Regions from separate parts of the Actinoplanes sp. NPDC051859 genome, predicted to be linked through region 3. Evidence: riboswitches for the same ligand, from Rfam matches in the RefSeq annotation. Region 3 holds a riboswitch; each other region holds the start of a gene.

What was found. Region 3 has a riboswitch for cobalamin ahead of ACIA1L_RS30690 (MerR family transcriptional regulator). Riboswitches for the same ligand answer to the same signal wherever they lie in the genome.
Positions count from the first base shown of each region.
Region 1: linked by a shared signal. The riboswitch ahead of ACIA1L_RS17070 (ribonucleoside-diphosphate reductase subunit alpha) and the one ahead of ACIA1L_RS30690 (MerR family transcriptional regulator) in region 3 are both predicted to bind cobalamin.
Region 2: linked by a shared signal. The riboswitch ahead of metE (5-methyltetrahydropteroyltriglutamate--homocysteine S-methyltransferase) and the one ahead of ACIA1L_RS30690 (MerR family transcriptional regulator) in region 3 are both predicted to bind cobalamin.
Region 4: linked by a shared signal. The riboswitch ahead of ACIA1L_RS24380 (VWA domain-containing protein) and the one ahead of ACIA1L_RS30690 (MerR family transcriptional regulator) in region 3 are both predicted to bind cobalamin.

Region 1 is NZ_JBITBX010000006.1:65,745-70,939, forward strand. Features, by position in the region: gene ACIA1L_RS17050 (Scr1 family TA system antitoxin-like transcriptional regulator) at 1-220, shown strand, start outside; gene ACIA1L_RS17055 (DUF397 domain-containing protein) at 238-426, shown strand; gene ACIA1L_RS17060 (DUF397 domain-containing protein) at 596-784, shown strand; gene ACIA1L_RS17065 (HEAT repeat domain-containing protein) at 902-1,717, opposite strand; cobalamin riboswitch at 1,871-2,080, shown strand; gene ACIA1L_RS17070 (ribonucleoside-diphosphate reductase subunit alpha) at 2,210-4,588, shown strand; gene ACIA1L_RS17075 (ribonucleotide-diphosphate reductase subunit beta) at 4,645-5,195, shown strand, end outside.
Region 2 is NZ_JBITBX010000013.1:130,146-135,340, forward strand. Features, by position in the region: gene metE (5-methyltetrahydropteroyltriglutamate--homocysteine S-methyltransferase) at 1-1,698, opposite strand, end outside; cobalamin riboswitch at 1,820-2,038, opposite strand; gene ACIA1L_RS28195 (aspartate aminotransferase family protein) at 2,084-3,391, opposite strand; gene ACIA1L_RS28200 (CoA-transferase subunit beta) at 3,388-4,110, opposite strand; gene ACIA1L_RS28205 (CoA transferase subunit A) at 4,107-5,015, opposite strand; gene ACIA1L_RS28210 (aminotransferase class III-fold pyridoxal phosphate-dependent enzyme) at 5,012-5,195, opposite strand, start outside.
Region 3 is NZ_JBITBX010000018.1:85,237-90,431, forward strand. Features, by position in the region: gene ACIA1L_RS30680 (RNA polymerase sigma factor) at 1-22, shown strand, start outside; gene ACIA1L_RS30685 (acyltransferase) at 33-1,247, opposite strand; gene ACIA1L_RS30690 (MerR family transcriptional regulator) at 1,381-2,334, opposite strand; cobalamin riboswitch at 2,329-2,548, opposite strand; gene alaS (alanine--tRNA ligase) at 2,789-5,195, shown strand, end outside.
Region 4 is NZ_JBITBX010000010.1:72,548-77,742, forward strand. Features, by position in the region: gene ACIA1L_RS24370 (cobyrinate a,c-diamide synthase) at 1-218, opposite strand, end outside; gene cobO (cob(I)yrinic acid a,c-diamide adenosyltransferase) at 215-817, opposite strand; gene ACIA1L_RS24380 (VWA domain-containing protein) at 817-2,925, opposite strand; cobalamin riboswitch at 2,959-3,083, opposite strand; gene ACIA1L_RS24385 (gluconokinase) at 3,252-4,847, opposite strand; gene ACIA1L_RS24390 (glycosyltransferase) at 4,941-5,195, shown strand, end outside.

The sequences.
Region 1 (5,195 bases), on a different contig from region 3:
TGGCGCACATCCAGGCATGCCGGGCTCATTCGTCATCATGGACTTTGCTGATCCGTTCGACGCGCCACTGGTTTACGTCGACGGGATTGCGGGTGACGCCTTCCTGGAAACAGGGGAGGATGTTGCACGCTTCGCGCGGACGTTCGACCTCATCGCGCAGGCGGCGCTAAGCCCGGCCCAGTCCAAGAAGATGATCCAGGAAGCCGCGAAGGCTGCATAGTGCAGGAGGAAGCTTAGATGGAACGGAATGTTTGGCGTAAGAGCACCAGGTCGAGCTCCAGCGGCCAGTGTGTCGAGGTCATGGTCACGGACACTGAGGTCCTGGTTCGCGACACTAAGGATCGGAGCAAGCCGGCGCACAGCTTCACCCACGGCGAATGGACGGCGTTCACCGGCGGTGTGCGCGAGGGTGAGTTCGACCTCTGACGGTCGTCCCGCGAAAGCGGCCCCTAGCTAGGCGGATGATGCCCAGCTAGAGGCCGCTTTGCTTATCTGGACTGACTTTAACCTCATCGCGTGTGCGGCACCGAGCCAGTTCCAGGGCGAGAATGGGACCAGGAAGCCTGCGAAGGTGCATGTCAGGAGGGCAATCTCGATGGAACGCAACGTATGGCGTAAGAGCACTAAGTCCAGCGCAAGCGGCCAATGCGTCGAGGTCATGGTTACGGACCTTGAAGTTCTCGTTCGTGACACCAAGGACCGGAGCAAGCCGGCGCACCATTTCACCCACGGTGAGTGGGCGGCGTTTACCGGTGGTGTGCGGGACGGCGAGTTCGACCTCTAGTGATCTCTTACAGCGACATGCCTCGGCGGGACAGCATCGTCCAGCCGAGGCGTGTCGTCCTGCACACGTCTCTTGAGCGGATGGCGGATTAGTGAGCGCTGGTCGGCGCCAACTGTTTCAGGCCCATCGGCGCTCTTCTTTGTCCGCCCACCAGGTGACGAGTTGTTCCGCAATGGTCGAGGTGGGGAACCGGTCTGCGGCGGTGCCGAGATGCCGACAGATTTCTTTGTCTAGCCACGCCCCGGCGTCGGCGACGTTGCCTGCGCAGTCGAGTGTGACCAGTACAGGACCGATCAGGTAGTCGTACCCGCCGGGACCGAAGGCGTCGGTGAGGAGCTCACGCACTTCGTGGACTGCCTCCTGGTGCCCGGCGGCCATGGCGCGGACCTGATCGTCGGGATCGTTCGCCAGCTGCGTAACCAGTTCAGTGACCGCCTGCAGGTCCATGCTCGGGATGTCGCGGGTCACCGCATACAGGGCGTAGTAGCGGGTTTCGGCGTCGTCGTCGTGGCAGAGCCGCAGCAGCGCATCGGCGGCTTCGGGTTCCACCTGGTCGAGGTTGACCAGGCCTGGCAGGGCAGCCGCGACGTGAAACCGCACCCACTCGTCGGGGTGATCCGCGAGGGCAACGACCTGCGGCAATGCTTCCTTGTCGTGGTGATAGCCCAGTGCCGACACGATCCAGTGCAGCACGGCAGGATCGGTCTCTTCGCGAAGCCGGGTACGCATCAGCGCAACCGTCTCGTCGCGGAAGGGCCGATGTCCATCGGGCTGCTCATCGCCGAGCTCCCGCAAGATCCGCACACCCAGTTCGCGCTGCTCGGCGTCGCTGTCGCAGGCCAGTGCGGCGGCGCGGTCGAAGACCTCCCGGGTCGGCCGCCGGTGCAGGGCGACGAATGCCGGCTGCGGAGCGTCACCGTCATCGTCTGTCATCTCTCGCCGCGCTAGCCGCAACAACACATCAAGTGACAGTTCGTCCGGCGTAGGCATAGCGGCATCGCTCACACTCTCAAGTGTGTACTCACCGCGGGTGGCGATCTCGGGAACACACCATGTGGGGTTGTGGTTTTCGGGGGCCACCCAGATATGGTGTTGCCCGCAGCTGGTTCGGCCGTGCCGTGAGGGTGGGGTCGAGGCAAGAGGGAACCCGGTGGAAATCCGGGACTGCCCCGCAGCGGTGAGTGGGAACGACCGCCGTCACACAGCACTGGGCGCCAAGCCTGGGAAGCGACGGCCAGTAGGAATCGAGTTCGACGCCCGCGAGTCCGAAGACCTGCCAGCGCGCCGCGCACCGTTGGGGTGTGCGGCGGTCGAAGGCCGCGTGGGACGGCCGACGCCCCTGATGCTCTGCGGCGGTCAGTGAGCTGCGAGCTGGTGGTGTCTGCCCCCGCGTGCCCGAAGGCCATGGGCTCGCGAGGAGAGGGCATGACGCTCACACCGGAGAAGACCACCGTGCCGGAGCAGCGGCGGCACGCGATGCAGGTGCGTAAGCGCAACGGGGACCTGGAGACCGTCGACGTCAACAAGATCGTCAAGGCGGTCGAGCGGTGGGTGGCTGACCTCGGTGAGGTGGAGCCGCTGCGGGTCGCCACCAAGACGATCAGCGGCCTGTACGACGGCGCTACCACCGCTGAGCTGGACAAACTGTCGATCCAGACCGCCGCTGAGCTGATCAGCGAGGAACCGCAGTATTCGAAGCTTGCCGCTCGGTTGCTCGCTGCCTATGTGGACAAGGAAGTCCGTAACCAGGGTGTGGCGAGTTTCAGCCAGTCCATCCGTTATGCCCACCAGCAGGGGCTGATCGGCGACGAGACCGCCGCGTTCGTCGCCCGGAATTCGCGCAAGCTTGATGACGCCGTCAACCTCGATGGTGACCTGCGGTTTGAGTACTTCGGCCTGCGGACCGTCGCGGACCGTTACCTGCTGCGCCACCCGGAGACGCGGGAGGTCGTGGAGACTCCGCAGTACTGGCTGCTGCGGGTCGCGTGTGGCCTGTCGACCGAGCCTGGTGAGGCGATCGGCTTCTACCGGCTGATGTCGTCGCTGGCGTATCTGCCCAGCTCACCCACGCTGTTCAACTCCGGGACCCGGCACACGCAGATGTCGTCGTGTTTCCTGGTGGACTCGCCGAAGGACGAGCTGGACTCGATCTATGAGCGGTATCACCAGGTGGCGAAGCTGTCGAAGTTCTCCGGCGGCATCGGCATCTCCTGGTCGCGGGTCCGCGGCCGGGGCGCGCTGATCCGGGGCACGAACGGCAAGTCGAACGGCATCGTGCCGTTCCTGAAGACCCTCGACGCGGGTGTCGCCGCGGTCAACCAGGGCGGCCGGCGTAAGGGTGCGGCCTGTGTCTATCTGGAGCCGTGGCACCCGGACGTCGAGGAGTTCCTGGAGCTGCGCGACAACACCGGCGAGGAGTCGCGCCGCACGCACAACCTGAACCTGGCGAACTGGATTCCGGACGAGTTCATGCGTCGGGTCGAGGCTGACGCCGACTGGTCGCTGATCGACCCGTCCGACGCCCCTGAGCTGCCCGACCTGTTCGGCGAGGCCTTCGACGAGGCCTACCGCCGGGCGGAGAAGAAGGCCGTTAAGACCGTCAAGGCCCGTGATTTGTACGGCCGGATGATGCGTACCCTGGCCCAGACCGGCAACGGCTGGATGACGTTCAAGGACGCGTCGAACCGCCTGTCGAACCAGACCGGCGCCCCGGGTAACACGATTCACCTGTCGAACCTGTGCACCGAGATCCTCGAGGTAAACGCCGACGACGAGACCGCGGTGTGCAACCTCGGGTCGATCAACCTGAGCGCGCACATCAGCGACGGCGGCGTCGACTGGGAGAAGCTGCGCGCCACGGTGCGGACCGCGGTGGTGTTCCTCGACCGGGTGATCGACATCAACTTCTACCCGTCGGAGCAGGCCGCTGCGTCGAACCCGCGGTGGCGGCCGGTCGGGCTCGGGCTGATGGGGTTGCAGGACGCGTTCTTCCAGCTGCGGCTGCCGTTCGACTCGGCGCAGGCGAGGGAGTTGTCGACGCGCGTGCAGGAGGAGATTTTCCTGACCGCGTTGGAGTCCAGCGTGGCGTTGGCGCAGCAGTTCGGTCCGCACCCGGCGTATTCGGAGACTCGGGCGGCGAAGGGCGATCTGCACCACGAGTTGTGGGGTGCCACGCCGGAGCAGACGTCGCGGTGGGCTGAGCTGAAGACGCAGATCGCCGAGCACGGGTTGCGGAACTCGCTGTTGATCGCGATCGCGCCGACCGCGACCATCGCGTCGATCGCCGGGTGTTACGAGTGCATCGAGCCGCAGGTGTCCAACCTGTTCAAGCGCGAGACGATGTCCGGCGAGTTCCTGCAGATCAACACCTACCTGGTCCGGGAGCTGAAGGCGCGCGGGCTGTGGACGGCACCGGTCCGGGACCAGATCAAGCGGGCCGAAGGTTCGGTGCAAGGCATCACAGAGCTGCCGGCCGAAGTGCGGGAGTTGTTCCGCACGGCGTGGGAGTTGCCGCAGAAAGCCCTGATCGATCTCGCGGTTGCCCGCGGGCCCTACATCGACCAGTCGCAGTCGCTGAACCTGTTCCTGAGTGCGCCGACCATCGGCAAGCTCTCCTCGATGTATCTCTACGGCTGGAAAGCCGGGCTGAAGACGTCGTACTACCTGCGGTCGCGGCCCGCGACGCGCATTCAGCAGGCCACCACCTCGGTGCTCCCGGCGGTCGCTGCGTTGCCGACGGTGTCCGACGAGGAAGCCCTGGCCTGTTCCCTGGAAAATCCTGAAAGCTGTGAGGCCTGCCAGTGACGACCATTCCCGAACCCCGCACCACCGACACCACACCCGCCCCGGCCCAGCGGCAGATGTTGCTCGACCCGGGCATGGACCTGACGCTGCGGCCGATGCGGTACCCGCACTTCTTCGACCGGTTCAAGGACGCGATCAAGAACACCTGGACCGTCGAGGAGGTCGATCTGCATTCCGACCTCGCCGACCTGGCGAAGCTGTCGGCGGCCGAGCAGCATCTGGTGTCGCGGCTGGTCGCGTTCTTCGCCACCGGCGACACCATCGTGGCGAACAACCTGGTGCTCAACCTGTACCAGCACGTCAACTCGCCCGAGGGCCGGCTGTATCTGTCTCGGCAGTTGTTCGAAGAGGCGGTGCACGTCCAGTTCTATTTGAACCTGCTCGACACGTATGTGCCGAACGAGCAGGAACGGTTCGAGGCGTTCGCCGCGGTGGAGAACATTCCGTCGATCGCGCGTAAGGCCGAGTTCTGTTTCAAGTGGATCGACTCGATCTTCGAGCTGCGGTCGCTCGAAACGAAGGCGGATCGGCGGGCGTTCCTGCTCAACCTGATCTGCTTCGCCGCGTGCATCGAGGGCCTGTTTTTCTACGGCGCTTTCGCGTACGT
Region 2 (5,195 bases), on a different contig from region 3:
TGCGGTTGCGGACCGTGGTTGATCCGTACGCACAAACGACCAGGCCAGAATCGTGACCGGACCGGTCAGCATGCCCTTCACGGGTTTCAGGGTCAGCGACTGGGCGTAGGTCGACCATTCCACGGTCATCGGTGCCTTGCGGGCGACGTCGCCGTAGATGATCGGCGGCCGCACGCAGCGGGAGCCGTAGGACTGGACCCAGCCGTGGTCGGTGGCGGCGAACCCGTCGAGCTGTTCGCCGAAGTACTGCACCATGTCGTTGCGCTCGGGTTCGCCGTGGACGAGCACGTCGAGGCCCAGTTTCTCCTGGAGGCGGATGACGTGGGCGACTTCGGCGCGCATCCGCTCGGCGTAGCCGGCCGCATCGAGGGTGCCGGCCCGCAGGTCGGCGCGGGCGCGACGCAGGTCGGTGGTCTGCGGGAAGGAACCGATGGTGGTCGTGGGCAACGGCGGCAGATTGAGCCGGGATTGCTGGGCGACGGCCCGCTGGGCGTAGGCGCCGCGCTGCCGGTCGGCTGGGGTGAGGGCGGCGAGTCGCGACCGCACGTCGTAGTCGGTCCAGGCGGCCGGGACCGGCGGGAGCGACTCGGGCAGGTGTGCGGTGCCGTCCCGCAGCGCCGTGCCCAGCAGCACCACCTCGTCGACCTTCTGCCGGGCGAAGGCGAGCCGGGCGAACAAACCCGGGTCGAGGCGCTTCTCCGCCGACAGGTCGACCGGGACGTGCAGCAGGGAGCACGAGGTGGACACGGCAACGTGGTCGGCGAGCCCGGTGACAGTGGCCCCGGTGGCGACGGCCTGCCGCAGGTCGGTGGCCCAGATGTTGTGGCCGTCGACCAGGCCGGCGACGATGGTCTTGCCGTGCAGCGGGCCGGCGGCGGCAAGCCGCCGCAGGTTGCCCATGCCCGCGACGAGGTCGAGACCGACGGCCTCGACCGGGGTGTCGAGCAGGGCGGGCAGGGCGTCCCCCAGCTCACCGAAGTACGTGGCGACGAAGATCCGCGGCCGGTGCTCCACCTCACCGAGGCGGGTGTACGCAGCCCGCAGCGCTTCGATCTCGGTTGCGGTGCGGTCACCGACATAGGCGGGCTCGTCCAGCTGCACCCACGCAACGCCCGCCGCAGCCAGAGTGGTCAAGATCTGCGCGTAGACCTCGACGAGGTCGTTCAGCCGGGCGAATGGGTCGGCACCCTTGGCGAGCAGCAGGAACGTGGCCGGTCCGACCAAGACCGGCCGGGTGTCGATGCCCAACGCGTGGGCTTCCGCGTACTCCTGCAGCGCCTTGGCCGGGTTCGCCGAGAAAACAGTGTCCGGGTCGATCTCGGGAACCAGGTAGTGGTAGTTGGTGTCGAACCACTTGGTCAGCTCGAGCGCCGGTTCAGCGTCCACGCCCCGCGCCATCGCGAAATAGGTGTCCAGGTCGGACAGGCCGAGCCGCGCGAACCGCTGCGGCACGGCGCCGACAGCGACGGCGGTGTCGAGGACGTGGTCGTAGTAGGAGAACGTGTTGGACGGGATCGCGTCGAGGCGGGCGTTGCGCAACATCTGCCACACCTCGGACCGCAGCCCGGCCGCGGTGGCTTCCAGCTCAGCGGCGTCGATCTTGCCAGCCCAGTAGGCCTCGACGGCCTGCTTCAACTCGCGGTTCGCGCCGATCCGCGGATAGCCGAGTACGGTGCTCTGCCCGAAGGTACTGCTCACCGGGGGGTCCTTCCCTCGAAGTGCCCGGCAGAACCCGAGAAGCACAAAGGGAAGGCGGGCACGGTGGAGTGCCCAGGCTTCCGCTCTGGCCCTCCCGAGAGGCCGCCGGCGGCGCACACCGGTCGGCGTACGCAGCACTGGCAGGTCTTCGGACTTGCGGGCATGACCATCACGGTCGCCTACTGGCCGTCGCTTCCCAGGCGCCGATGGCGGCACCCAGTGCTTCATGACGGCGGTCGTTCCCACTCACCGCTGCGGGGCAGTCCCGGTCTTGCACCGGGTTCCCTCTTACGACGCCCGCTCTGTCAGGAACGGGCGAACCAGCACCGTCAGCCATCCTACGGACATCCCTGGCGGACGGGCCAGGGATGTCCGGGTGCACGCGTCAACCAGCCGACACGACGCTCACGATCGCGGCTGCGGTGCCGGTGGCGATTTCCTCGATCTCGGCGGTGGTGGTGGTCAGAGGCGGACCGAGCAGGATGAGATCGCCGTTCACGCCGTCAGCGCAGCCGGTGCCGGCGTACAGCAGCAGCCCGGCCTCCCGGGCCGCGGCCAGGACCCGCTCGGTGATCTTCTCGGCGCGGTCGAACGGTGCTTTGGTGTCGGGGTCGGCGACGATCTCGACGCCGACGAGCAGGCCACGACCACGGATGTCGCCGACGTGCGCACAGTCGGCCAGCCCGGCGTGCAGCGTGTCGCGCAGCAACTCCCCCGACTTGTGACTGGCGGTGACCAGGTCCCGGTCGTGCATGATTTTGAGTACGGCACGGCCGGTGGCGGCGCCGACCAGGTGGTGCGAGTACGTGAAGCCGTGCGTGAAACCGGTCTCCGCGATCGTGTCGTGCACGCGTCCCGAGGCGACGGCGAGGCCCAGCGGCCAGTAGCCGGACGCTGCGCCCTTGGCGGACACGAGGATGTCGGGGCGCACCCCCCAGTGGTCGACGCCGAACCAGGTGCCGGTGCGGCCGAATCCGGTCATGACCTCGTCGGCGATGAGCAGCACGCCGTAGCGGCGGCACACCTCGGCCACGGCCGGCCAGTAGTCATCGGGCGGCACGCAGGCGCCCAGCGCAGCGCCCGCGATGGGTTCGGCGATGAACGCCGCCACCGGCTGCGCCTCGAACAGCTCGGCCAGCGCCGCCGCATGCCGGGCGCCGCAGCCCACCGGGTGGGTGTCCGGAAAAGCACACCGATATTCGTACGGTGTGGACGTCTGCGTGGCGTGCCCGAGCCACGGCAGGTACGGCTTGCGCAGCGACGCCCGCCCGGATGCGTCCAGAGCCCCGCGCGAGTTGCCGTGGTACGACCCGACCCGGCTGACGATGGCGTGCCGGTCCTCGCCGCGGGCCAGGTGGTAAGCGCGAGCCATTTTGAACGCGGTCTCCACCGCCTCGCTGCCGCCGGAGACCGGGAAGATCTTCGGGTCGTCCAGGGGCAGCACGGCCGCGAGGTCGTCGGCGTACGCCTCGAGGACGTCGGCGCGGAACACCGAGCCGTGCGCGTAGGCGACGGCGTGGGCCTGCTCGGACTGGGCGTCCAGCACCGCGGCCTCGCCGTGGCCGACGCCCACCACGATGGCACCGCCGGCGGCGTCGAGGTAACGCTTGCCGGCGGTGTCCCACATCTGCGTGCCCAGCGCCGAGCCGATCCGCGGTGCGTCCTCGGCCACCCGGCCGAACACGTGACTCATTTCAGGTACGCGCCTTCCGGGTCGAGTTCCTCGCGCAGCAACCTCAGCTCTTCGTCGCTCGGCGCCTCGGTGGTGGCGAGATCGTCAGCGACCTCGACCTCCCAGCCGGTGGCCTCCCGCACGTCGTCCACCGAGATGCCGGGGTGCACGCCGGTGAGCACGAGCCGCCGCTCGGCGCCCTCCCCGGTCATCGTGTAGACACCGAGGTCGGTGATGACCTTCGACAGCCGCCGGCCGGAGCTGGTCCGGAAGTCGATCTTCTGCACGAAGGATCGCTTCGACTGCCGCATGAGGACCATGACCTCGCCGGCGTTCTGCGCGATCTCGCAGGCGCCACCGGACCCGGGGAGCCGGATCTTCGGGTGGGCGTAGTCACCGATCACCGTGGTGTTGATGTTGCCGTGCCGGTCGAGCTGGGCCGCCCCGAGGAAGCCCAGGTCGACCAGCCCGGCCTGCAGGTAGTACTGGAAGAGCTCCACCATGCTCATCACCATGTCGGAGCCGGTGACCAGGCACGGGTCGCCGATGGACAGCGGCAGCCGGGCGGGCCGGGCGCCGTAGACGCCCGACTCGTAGATCAGCTGCATGCCCGGGTTGACCGTGCGCTGGGCCAGGTTGACCGCGATGTTCGGCAGCCCGATGCCGACGAAGCAGACGTTCTGCCCGGCCATCGCCCGGGCACCCGCGACGACCATCATTTCGGTACGGGTGTAGCTCATCGGTACGCTCCGTAGTCCACCGAGCCGGACGGCGCCGGTTCGGGTGTGAGGTCGTCGAAGTAGTGCTCGCCCAGCTTGGCCAGGTACTCCGAGTGGTCCTTGGTGCCGTGCACCCACTCGTCCAGCCAGGCCGTGAGCGCGGCCTCGTCCTTGCTGATCCGCTCCCAGTCGCGGTAGAAGCGGTTGTCGCGGTCGTAGTAGCCCTGGGCGTACGAGGGGTGGGCGCCGCGCGGGCAGTGCACCACCGCGTCCACCTTCATGGCCGGCACGACGACCCGGTTGGGGTCGGCACGGATCACCGACTCCTCGACGACTTCTTCCACCACGACGATGACCCGCTTGGACGCGAAGGCGACCTCCTTCTGGCAGCCCAACAGGCCCCAGATCTGGGTGTTGCCGTTCGCGTCCGCCCGCTGGGCGTGGATGATCGCCACGTCCGGCTTGAGCGGCGGCACCGCGTAGAGCGTCTCCCCGTCGTCGAACGGCGAGGTGATCGGCTTGATGTTCGGGTTGACCTCGGGCAGGTCGCAGTCGGCGAAGGTGCGCAGCGGGTAGAACGGCAGGTTCGCCGCGCCCGCCGTGTACCGGCCGACCATGCCGAAGTGGCTGTACTCCTCGATCTCCAGTCCGGGCCCCTCGACCAGGCGCCGGACCGCGTGCAGCGATCCGACGCCCGGGTTGCCGAGCCAGGAGAAGATCAGTTTCGAGGCGACACCCGCGCCGATCATCTGGTCGTAGATGACGTCCGGGGTGAGCCGGCACAGCGTCAGATCCCGCTTACGCTGCCGGATGATCTCGTGCCCGGCCGCGAAGGAGATCAGGTGGGTGAAGCCCTCGATCGCCACGGTGTCGCCGTCGCGGACCAGAGATCCGATGGCGTCGGCCATCGTGGCGAGCTTGCTCATGCGCTCGCCTGGCCCGCAACCTCCGCCACAGCCTCACCGAAGAGCCGCAGACCGGTCTCGGCCTGCTCGCGGGTGAGGACCAACGGCGGCGACATGCGTACGGCGTTGACGCCGGCTTCGAGGACCAGCAGGCCCCGCCGGAACGCGGCGTCCTGAACCCGCTCGGCGATCGCGCCGGTC
Region 3 (5,195 bases):
CCGCGCCGCCGAGCTGGACTGACGAAGCGAAATTAGGTCGCTCCGAGCCTGGAAGTCAGCGTCGGATCAGTTGGCCCCGAATCAGGTTGCCGGACTGCCCCACGTTTGACGAACGGCGAGATGCGTGGGGGTCGTCGTGCCGAGAGGTCCTCCACCCAGCCGAAGGCGAGGACCGCCAGGGCGAGCAGCGGCAGGGCAATGGCGAGGACTATCAGACAGGAGAGCAGGTCATCAGGACGTTTCAGCGTCACGATCGAGGGATCGACCACATATACGCCGACCGCAATAGCTGGCATGTGCCACAGATAGATCGAAACGGCCCGATTATTGATCATCGATACGAAGCCGTCGAGCGGCCGGCACCGAGCTAGCCAACCCATGGGTGGCGACCAGCGGAACAGCAGGAGCACGAAGCCGATTTGGAAGATGGAAAACGCAACAGGGTGTGCGGCCAAAAGGAACACACCGTCGACCGGATGCATGATCGCCCACGTCAGCGCACCACCGATAGCGGCGGTCCCTACGCCAATCACTACCGCTGGCCGCAGCTTACCGAGATCGCCGGCGCGGTGTGCTATTCCGAGCATCCAGCACGTTCCATAGGAGAGCAAATTTTGCAGGTGCCAGTAAGTGGGATAGTGGCTGATGCTGTCCCGCCAGCCAACGATGAGCAGCAGCCCCACGAGCGGCAGGAGAACCGTCGGAAGAGGCCACTTGCGGTAGAGGCGCAACAGCAGCGGCGTGAGAAGGACCAGCCAGAGGTACGTATTGAGATACCACAGCACCTCCAAGCCCAGTCGCTGCCCGAGATCGCTGTACGGTGGGAGCCCAGCCGGGAAGGCCCAGAACAGCATGTTCGGCCAGGCGGGTGCCTGCGTAGGCCACTGGAGGTCATTCGACCAGCCGAGTAAGAACATCAGCGGCACGATCACCAGGCCAAAAACCCAGAGAGCGGGCAGCAATCGGCGCAACCGGGTGAGGATCGCGCGCCGCGGTGAACGGTCCGCCGATGCGGCAGTCAGCGATCCACCGATGGCGAACATGAGGCCCATGGACGGAAAGGTTGCCTGCAGAATGTACGACCAGAAGGTGTGGAGCAGCACCACCCTGACGATCGCCGCCGCCCGCAGAGCGTCAAAATACCGATCACGAGCCCTCGTCGATTTCACCCTGAGCAACTTCCTGGTAACGGCACCCCATCCGGTGTTGCCGGCGAGGCAAGTCTCAGAGATCTTCGTAGATCGCATGGCGACACGGCTAACCCGATCGGCGTTACGTAGGTCACAGTGAGATAGCCACTCGCCGTGCAGGACCGCCCGACAGCCGTGGCCGCTTGTCGCCAAACGCCCACCGACGTTCACCGACCGCTGACCTCCGTCATCAGCGCAGCGCGGCGATACTCAGCGCGACGCAATCTGCCAACGTCGCACCCACTTCCACACCAGGCTGCCCGTCCCAGCCGCGGCCAGCCCCCACCACCAGCGGTGAACCGGCCGCGACAACCAAGTCCGGCAACACGTCGTGCGGGGCATGGCTCCACAACACCACAACAGCCGGACGAATCCGGCTCGCCACCTCCGCGAGCAAAGCCGCGTCCGGCACCGCGCCAAGATGAAGAGAGCCGACCCCCTGCTCGGCGAGAGCCGCAGCGAGAGCGTCCAAAGCCACCAAGTCCCTGCTGCGCGGCGGCGCAGCGAGCACTACCCGGACATCAGTGCCGGCCGGCGGACGTACCACAGCGGCGAACACCTCACTCAAACACCGGCCCAACACCCGCCGCGCCGCATCCCGCAACGGCTCAACCACCCGCGCACGACTCAAATGCACGAACGCCGGGGCCGCCAGCACATGCCACGTCGGCACCACGCCCCGCTCAGCCACCGCGGCAGCCAACGTCTCCCGCAAGGTCAGCACATCCAGACGCCGCGCCGCCCGAGCGATACCCCGCGCCGCCGAAGCGGTCGCGGGATCGCCCTCAGGCGCCGAACATCCGGAAAGATCCGCCCGGCGAGCCATCCGGGCCGCCTCCGCTGCGGGCATCCCCCGCGCGGTCAACCGGGCCATCGCCGCCAACACATCGAGATCGTCCGCGGTGTAACGACGATGCCGGCCGTGCTCATGCCCGCTCGGGCCCAAACCGTAACGCTGATGCCACGTCCGCAACGTCGTCGGCGCGACACCAAGCCGGCGCGCCACCGCGCCCGCACTCAACCCTGTCGGTTCCGGTCCAGCCTCGTCCGGACGAACGGCATCGTCGCCGTCGCCCACACAGAATTCCGCCTCGCGCACCGCCGACCCGCCCTCGAGGTCACCGACTACACCACGCGCGGACACGCGCAGGGCAGTGGCAGGTCTTCGGACTCGCGGGCACGACCGGAACCGATCCGATCTCCTACTGGCCGTCGCTTCCCAAGCCCCTCAAGGCCCAGTGCCGATGACGGCGGTCGTTCCAGCTCACCGCTGCGGGGCAGCCCCGGATTCCCACCGGGTTCCCTCTTACGACGCCACAACCTGAGGGCTGTGGCGAACCAGCTGCGCGGCTCAGCTTAGCGACGGACATCCCGGCGAGATGACCCGGCGGCATCCACACCGGGCAGCATCGCACGGGTGGCGTGCGAAGCGCGGGGCGGCGGCCGCACCGCCGACACTGCCTGTCGACCGAGCAGCCAGGACCTGACGATCCCCCCAAAGAGTTGCGAATCGGAGCGCGGCCGAGGGGTCCTGGAACGGCGGACCTCTGTCACCCATACGATGCAGTTGCCAGTTGCCGGCAATAAGGGGTGCAGTGATGCTGACAGCGGAGATCAAGCGGCGCTTCCTGGCGCACTTCGAGGCTAACGGCCACACGGTCGTGCCCTCGGCGCCCCTGCCCGCCATCGACGATCCGAACCTGCTGTTCATCAACGCGGGCATGGTCCAGTTCGTGCCGTTCTTCCTGGGCCAGCGCACCCCGACCTACCGGCGAGCCGTCAGCGTGCAGAAATGCATCCGGACGCCGGACATCGACGAGGTCGGCAAGACCAGCCGGCACGGCACGTTCTTCCAGATGAACGGCAACTTCTCCTTCGGCGACTACTTCAAGGCCGGCGCGATCCCCCTCGCCTGGGACCTGTCCACCAAGCCGGTCGCCGAGGGTGGCTTCGGGCTGGACCCCGAGCGGATCTGGGCCACGGTCTACCTGGACGACGACGAGGCCATCGACATCTGGCGACAGACCGGCATGCCCGCCGACCGGATCGTGCGCCGCGGCAAACGCGACAATTACTGGTCGATGGGCATCCCCGGCCCCGCTGGACCCTGCTCGGAGCTGTATTATGACCGTGGCCCCGCCTACGGTCCCGAAGGCGGCCCCGAGGTGGACGAGGACCGTTACCTGGAGTTCTGGAACCTGGTCTTCATGCAGGTCGAGATCGCTGACGTCGCATCGAAGGAGGACTTCCGGATCGTCGGTGACCTGCCCGCGCAGAACATCGACACCGGCATGGGCCTCGAACGGATGGCATCGATCCTGCAGGGCGTCGACAACCTGTACGAGATCGACGAGGTCCGCCCGATCCTGGCCAAGGCCGCCGAGTTGACCGGCAAGACCTACGGCAAGCAGTCGGGCCCGGCTGCCTCCGAAAGCCACCCCGACGATGTCCGACTCCGCGTGATCGCCGACCACGTCCGCACCTCGCTCATGCTGATCGGCGACGGCGTCACCCCGTCGAACGAAGGCCGCGGTTACGTGTTGCGCCGCATCATGCGCCGCGCGATCCGGTCCATGCGGCTGCTCGGCTGGCACGACAAGGCGTTGCCGGAGCTGCTGCCGATCGCACGCGACTGCATGGCCCCTTCTTACCCGGAACTCGCCACGGACTTCGACCGCATCGCGTCGGCGGCATACGGCGAGGAAGACACCTTCCTCTCCACGCTGCGCGCGGGCACCACCATTTTGGACACCGCTATCGCCGAGACCAAGCAGGCGGGCAAGACCCGGCTGGGCGGCGACAAGGCCTTTCAGCTGCATGACACGTACGGATTCCCGATCGATCTGACCCTGGAGATCGCCGCCGAGCAGGGCGTGCAGGTCGACGCCGACGGATTCCGGGCGTTGATGGCCGAGCAGCGCGAACGCGCGAAGGCGGATGCGAAGGCCCGCAAGACCGGCCACGCCGACCTGTCCGCCTACCGCACGGTGCTCGACGCGTCCGGACCGACCGAGTGGCTGGCCTACGAATGCCTGGAAACCGAGTCGAAGATCGTCGCGATCTGGGCGGGCGGCCAGCCCGCCGGTGCGGCGCAGGCCGGGGAAATCGTCACTGTCGCTCTGGACCGTACGCCGTTCTACGCGGAATCCGGCGGCCAGGACTCCGACGCGGGCCTGCTCACCGGCCCCAACCTCAGGGCCGAGATCATCGACGTGCAACGGCCGGTCAAAGGCCTGATCGCGCATACCGTACGGGTCCTCGACGGTGGCCTCGCCGTCGGCGACAACGTGCGGGCGATGGTCGACCCGGACTGGCGCACAGGAGCCCGGCAGGCGCACTCCGGCACCCACGTGGTGCACGCGGCGCTGCGGCAGGTGCTCGGCCCGACCGCCTTGCAGTCCGGCTCCTACAACCGGCCCGGCTATCTACGCCTCGACTTCGCCTGGCGCGGCGGCCTGTCCGACAGCGCCCGCAGCGAGGTGGAAGAGGTCGCCAACCTGGCCATCCGCCGGGACCTGCCCGTCGGCGTGCGCTACCTGTCCCTGGAGCAGGCCCGCGCCGCGGGCGCGCTCGCCTTGTTCGGCGAGACCTACGACGAGACCGTACGCGTGGTCGAGATCGGCGGCGACTGGTCGCGGGAACTGTGCGGTGGCACCCACGTGGACCGGTCCGCGCAGATTGGGTCGCTCGCGGTCACCGGCGAGTCGTCCGTCGGTGCCGGGCAGCGCCGCATCGAGGCAGTCACCGGCATCGAGGCGTTCCGCTACCTGGCCCGCGAACGTGACCTGGTCGGCCGGCTCGCCGCGCAGCTCAAAGCCCGCCCCGAGGAACTCCCGGACCGGGTCGCCGCCCTGCTGAACCGCATGAAGCAGGTCGAACGTGAGGCCGCCGACCTGCGCAACCGCCTGGTCGACCTGGACGCGGAGCTCTACGCCGATCAGGCCGTCGACGTCGACGGCATCGCCTACGTCGGCGTCACCAGCACCGGAGACGGCAAGAGCCTGG
Region 4 (5,195 bases), on a different contig from region 3:
AGCGGCCCGATCCGGTCCTCGCCGACCATGACCGGGTCCAGGTTGCGGCCGGGCCGACCGGCGGCGAGCGCGTGATAGCCGGGATCGATGTAGTCCGGCCCGACCTTGAAGGGCGCGACGGACAGACCCCGTTTTGCGTACGCCGCCAGCAGGCCCGTCGCAACAGTGGTCTTCCCGTGTCCCGAGGCGGGCGCGGCGATGACGATCCGGGGGATCACCACTCGATGCCTTTCTGGCCCTTCCGGCCGGCGTCCATCGGGTGCTTGACCTTGGTCATCTCGGTGACCAGATCGGCCGCCGCGAGGAGGTCGGGGTGGGCGTCGCGACCGGTGATGACCACGTGCTGGGTGCCGGGCCGGTCCCGCAGGGTGGCGACCACGTCCGCGACGTCGACCCAGCCCCACTTCATCGGATAGGTGAACTCGTCGAGCACATAGAAGGTGTGCGTCTCGGCGGCGAGGTCGCGCTTGATCTGGGCCCACCCTTCGGCGGCCTCGGCGGCGTGGTCCCGTTCGGTGCCGGCGCGCTGGATCCAGGACCAGCCCTCGCCCATCTTGTGCCACGCGACCGGCGCGCCACCGTCCACCGCGCCCAGGGCTTTGAGGGCGGTTTCCTCGCCGACCTTCCACTTCTCGCTCTTCACGAACTGGAAGACGCCGACCGGCCAGCCCGCGCTCCACGCCCGCAGCGCCATGCCGAACGCGGCGGTGGACTTGCCCTTGCCGTGTCCGGTGTGCACGGCGAGGACGGCTTGGCGGCGACGCTGGCGGGTGGTGAGGCCGTCGTTCGGCACCGAGGTGACCTGTCCCTGCGGCATCAGGCAGCCCTCCGGTGGGATCCGTGGGCGCCCGGCCCGTTGGCAGCGAGTGCGTCCAACGGCATGACGTCGGCGTGCAGGGCGGCGGCCAGGCGGCGGGCCAGGCCCAACCGCACCGGGCCGGACTCGCAGTCGACCACGACGGTCGCGACCCCGGCGAGGGCGGGCGCGACCTCGACCGGGTCGCCGCCGCTGGTGGCTCGCCCGTCGGTGACGACCACCAGCAACGGGCGGCGGCGCGGATCGCGGCGGCGCTCGGTGGCGCTGGTGGCGGCGGCCTGCCGCAGCCCGGCCGCGAGGGGGGTGCGGCCCCCGGTCCGTAGGCTCGCGAGGCGCAGCACACCGACCTCGTGGCTGGAGGTCGGTGGCAACACCTGCTCGGCCGTGGAGCCCCGGAAGGTGATCATGCCAATCCGGTCCCGGCGCTGGTACGCGTCGCGCAGCAGCGACAGCACAGCGGTCTTGACCACAGTCATCCGCTGACGGGCCGCCATCGAGCCGGAGGCGTCGACCACGAACAGGACCAGGTTGGCCTCCCGCCCGACGTGCACCGCCTCACGCAGGTCACGCGGCTGCACGCAGGAGACGGCCCGCAACGACCCGGGAACGGGTGTCGCGGTGGCCCGCCGGTGCAGGGCTGCCCGGAGCGTGGCCGGCAGGTGCGGCGCCCCGGCCAGCTTGCCGTGCGGCACCCGGGAGCCGACCACGCGGCCGCGGCGCGCAAAGGCCGGTGAGCGTCGACCGGCGTGGCCGCCTTCACCGCGCGCGCCGATGCGGAATGTGCGCGGCCGGTACGCCGTTCCCGCCTGCGCCGCACCGCCGGCGGCTTGCCCAGGCTTGTCCTCAGTGTGCTCCCGCGGATCCGCGGCGTCCCGCGGATCCCGGTCGGCTGCGGGCTCCGGACCACGGTCATCCGCACCACCGCCGGGGTCGGCACCCGCAGCACCGCTGCCGGGACCGCTACCACCGGGCTCGCCCTGGTCAGGACCGTTGTCTGGACCGTTGTTGTCGGGCCCACCACCGTTGTCGGGCCCACCGTCCGGGCTGCCGCCGTCGGGCCCGCCGTCCGGGTCGTCGTCGGACTCCGGCGGGGCCTCCGCGTCGGCCTGCTCGAGGGCCTCTTCGAGGCGCTGCTCATCGGTGCCGGGCGGGTCCAGCGGGTCCTTGCGGCGGCGGTGCGGCAGGGCCAGCCGGGCGGCGTCGCGAATGTCGTCGGCCGTGACCCGGTCCCGGCCGTGCCAGGCGGCAAGGGCCACCGCGCACCGGGCCACCACGATGTCGGCGCGCATGCCGTCCACCCCGTACGCGAGACACACCCGGGCAATCCGGTCCAGCTCGGCGTCCGGCAGGTGCACCGCGGGCAGGGCGGCCCGCGCGGTCACAATCCGCGCGGCGAGAGCTTCCTCGGCGGCACCGAAGCTGGCCGCGAACCCGGCCGGGTCTGCCTCGTACGCCAGCCGTCGCCGGACGACCTCAGCCCGCTGCACCGCGTCCCGAGGGGCCGCCACGGTCACCACCAGCCCGAACCGGTCGACGAGCTGCGGCCGCGGCTCGCCCTCTTCCGGGTTCATCGTGCCCACCAGCAGGAACCGGGAGGCGTGCTTGACCGACACGCCGTCGCGCTCGACATGTGCCCGGCCCATCGCCGCCGCATCCAGCAGCAGGTCCACCAGGTGGTCGGGCAGCAGGTTGACCTCATCGACATAGAGGGCGCCCCGGTGTGCCGCGGCCAGCAGACCCGGCTCGTACGCCTTGACACCGTCTGCGAGCGCACGCTGGATGTCGAGCGTGCCCACCACCCGGTCCTCGGTGGCGCCGACCGGGAGCTCGACCAACGCGGCGGGCCGGTGCCCGTGCGGAGCGTCGGCCTCGTGCGGGCCGTCTGGGCAGCCGGAGTCGGGCGCCGTCGGGTCGCAGGCGAACCGGCAGCCCCGGACGACGTCGACTTCGGGCAGCAACGCGGCGAGGGCGCGCACGACGGTGCTCTTGGCGGTGCCCTTCTCGCCGCGGACGAGCACCCCGCCGACGGCCGGAGACACCGCCGTGAGCAGCAGGGCAAGGCGCAGATCGTCGAGCCCGACGACGGCGGAGAACGGGTACGGCGTCACGCCACGATCCTTCCCGCGGGTGTCCACGCCCGCGTGTCAAAGGGAGCGAGCGGCAGGAGTCTCCTGACTCCCAGGCGGCCGTAGCCGCCCGGTCACAGTGGCGGGACCGTCCCGGATTTGCACCGGGTTCCTCCGCTACCGCTCGTCGGTCACTCTGTCGCACCGCCGCCCGCGCCGTCAACGCGACCCGTCGTGGCCATCCTCACCCGGCCGCCACCCGGCACTCGCAGGACAGCGCGGGCGGCCCGCGGCGAGCACCCCGCCACCTTGCGCCCACGGCGGCTGGCCTGTTCCACGGGCCGGCGGCCGAATGCGGCGCCGGTGCATCAGTGCGGTCTGTCGGGGACGTGCTCGTCGCGGGCGCCGACCGCCTTCTCGGTGCCGGGCAGCGGCGAGGGCGCCAGCCGGTCCAGTTCGGTCAGGACGTCGGTGACTGCCAGTGCAGACCGTTCCACGAGCGGCCGGAGCCGCCCGTACAGCGCCGCGTCGGCCGGGTCGGGGTGGGTGCGCGCGGTGACGTCGACCAGGTCCGCGGCGCGGTCCAGGTCGGGCAGGCGGCCGATGGCGTGCAGCCCGAGCAGGCAGGCGCCCATCGCGGTACCCTCCGGCGTGTCGGCGATGGCGACGGGCAGGTCCAGCGTCGCGGCGAGGATCTCGACCCACAGCTCGGAGGCCACCGCTCCCCCGGTGGCGCGGACTTCACTCAGCTCGATCCCTTCGGCCCCGAAGGTGTCCCGGACCAGGGCCAGCTGCTGGCACACCCCCTCGACGGCAGCGCGGACCAGATGCGCGCGGCCGTGTTCGCGGCGCAGCCCCAGATAGGCCCCGCGCATCCCGCCACGCCACCACGGTGCCCGTTCCCCCAGCAGGTACGGCAGGCAGAGCAGGCCGTCGCTGCCCGCCGCCACCGCCGCGGCTTCGACCAGCAGCGCGGCGTCGCGGACGTCGGCGTCCTCGCCTTCGGCGGCGGGACGGTCGAAGCCTTCCGCCATCGTCTGGCCGGCCCAGCGCACCACCGAACCGGCGTTGTTGACGGCGCCGCCGAGCACCCAGCGGTCTTCGGTGAGGGCGTAACAGAAGAGCCGCCCGGCAGCGTCGGCGGTGGGCTTGCCCACGACCGTCCGCAACGCTCCGCTCGTCCCCAGCGAGACCGCGGCGACGCCGGGCGGGGTGGCGCCCACGCCGAGGTTGGCGAGCGGCCCGTCGGCGGCGCCGATGATGAGCGGGGTGTCCGGGGCCAACCCGGCCGCGGTGGCGACGTCGGGATGCAGGCGCAGAGCGGTGGTGGTCGGCACGACTTCAGCGAGCCGGGTGGCGTCGATGCCGGCGAGATCCAGGGCCTCGGGATCCCACCGACGCTCATGGATGTCGTAGAGCCCGGTGCCGGACGCCACCGACAGGTCGACGACGAAATCCGCCCGGGCCAGGCCGCCCAGCACGATCTCCTTGACGCCGCCCCAACGCGGAGTGTCTCGCAGCATCCTCGGCTCGTGCGCACGCCACCAGGCCAACTTCGCCAACGGCGACATCGGATGCACGGGCGTGCCGGTGCGGGCCTGCAGGGCTTTGGCGCGGCCAGACGCGACGATCGCCTCGGTCTGCGGCGACGAACGGTTGTCCGCCCAGGTCATGAGCGGACCGGCGGCGGTACCGCTGCCGTCCAGTGGCGCAAGGCCGTGCAGGAAGGCGCTGAGGCTGACCGCGAGCACGTGGTCGCCACGCTCCCGGCACTCCTGCGCCACGGTGACGAGCGCCTTGGCGGCGGCGTCGCGCAACTCGGCGGGGTCAAGTTCGGCTCGGCCCGGGCCGGGCACGGACAGCGGATAGTGCACGCTCGTGGCAGCGCGGACCTCGCCGTCGAGGCCGGCGGCAACCGCTTTCGTCGCAGTAGTTCCGGTGTCGATCCCGATGACGACGTCCATGCATCCTCCCGAATCCCGCGCCACTGCCGGCTCGTCGAGCAGGAACATGCCCGATGGGCCGTCCGGTCATGCGGCCGGTGCGATGATGGGCGGGTGCGGGTGCTGATCGTCACGTCGGGCTCCACCGGCGACGTGGCCCCGTACACGGGATTGGGAGCCCGGCTCCAAGCCGCCGGTCACGACGTCACCGTCGCCACGCACGAGCATTTCCGCGACCAGGTCGCGCTGCCGTTCGTGCCGCTGCCCGGCGACCTGCGGGAGATCCTCCCGCAGGCCCACGGTCAGGACGGCCGCGGTTCGGGGACCGGACCCCGGGCGTTGGTCCAGCTGCTGCGCATCGCGCGCCCG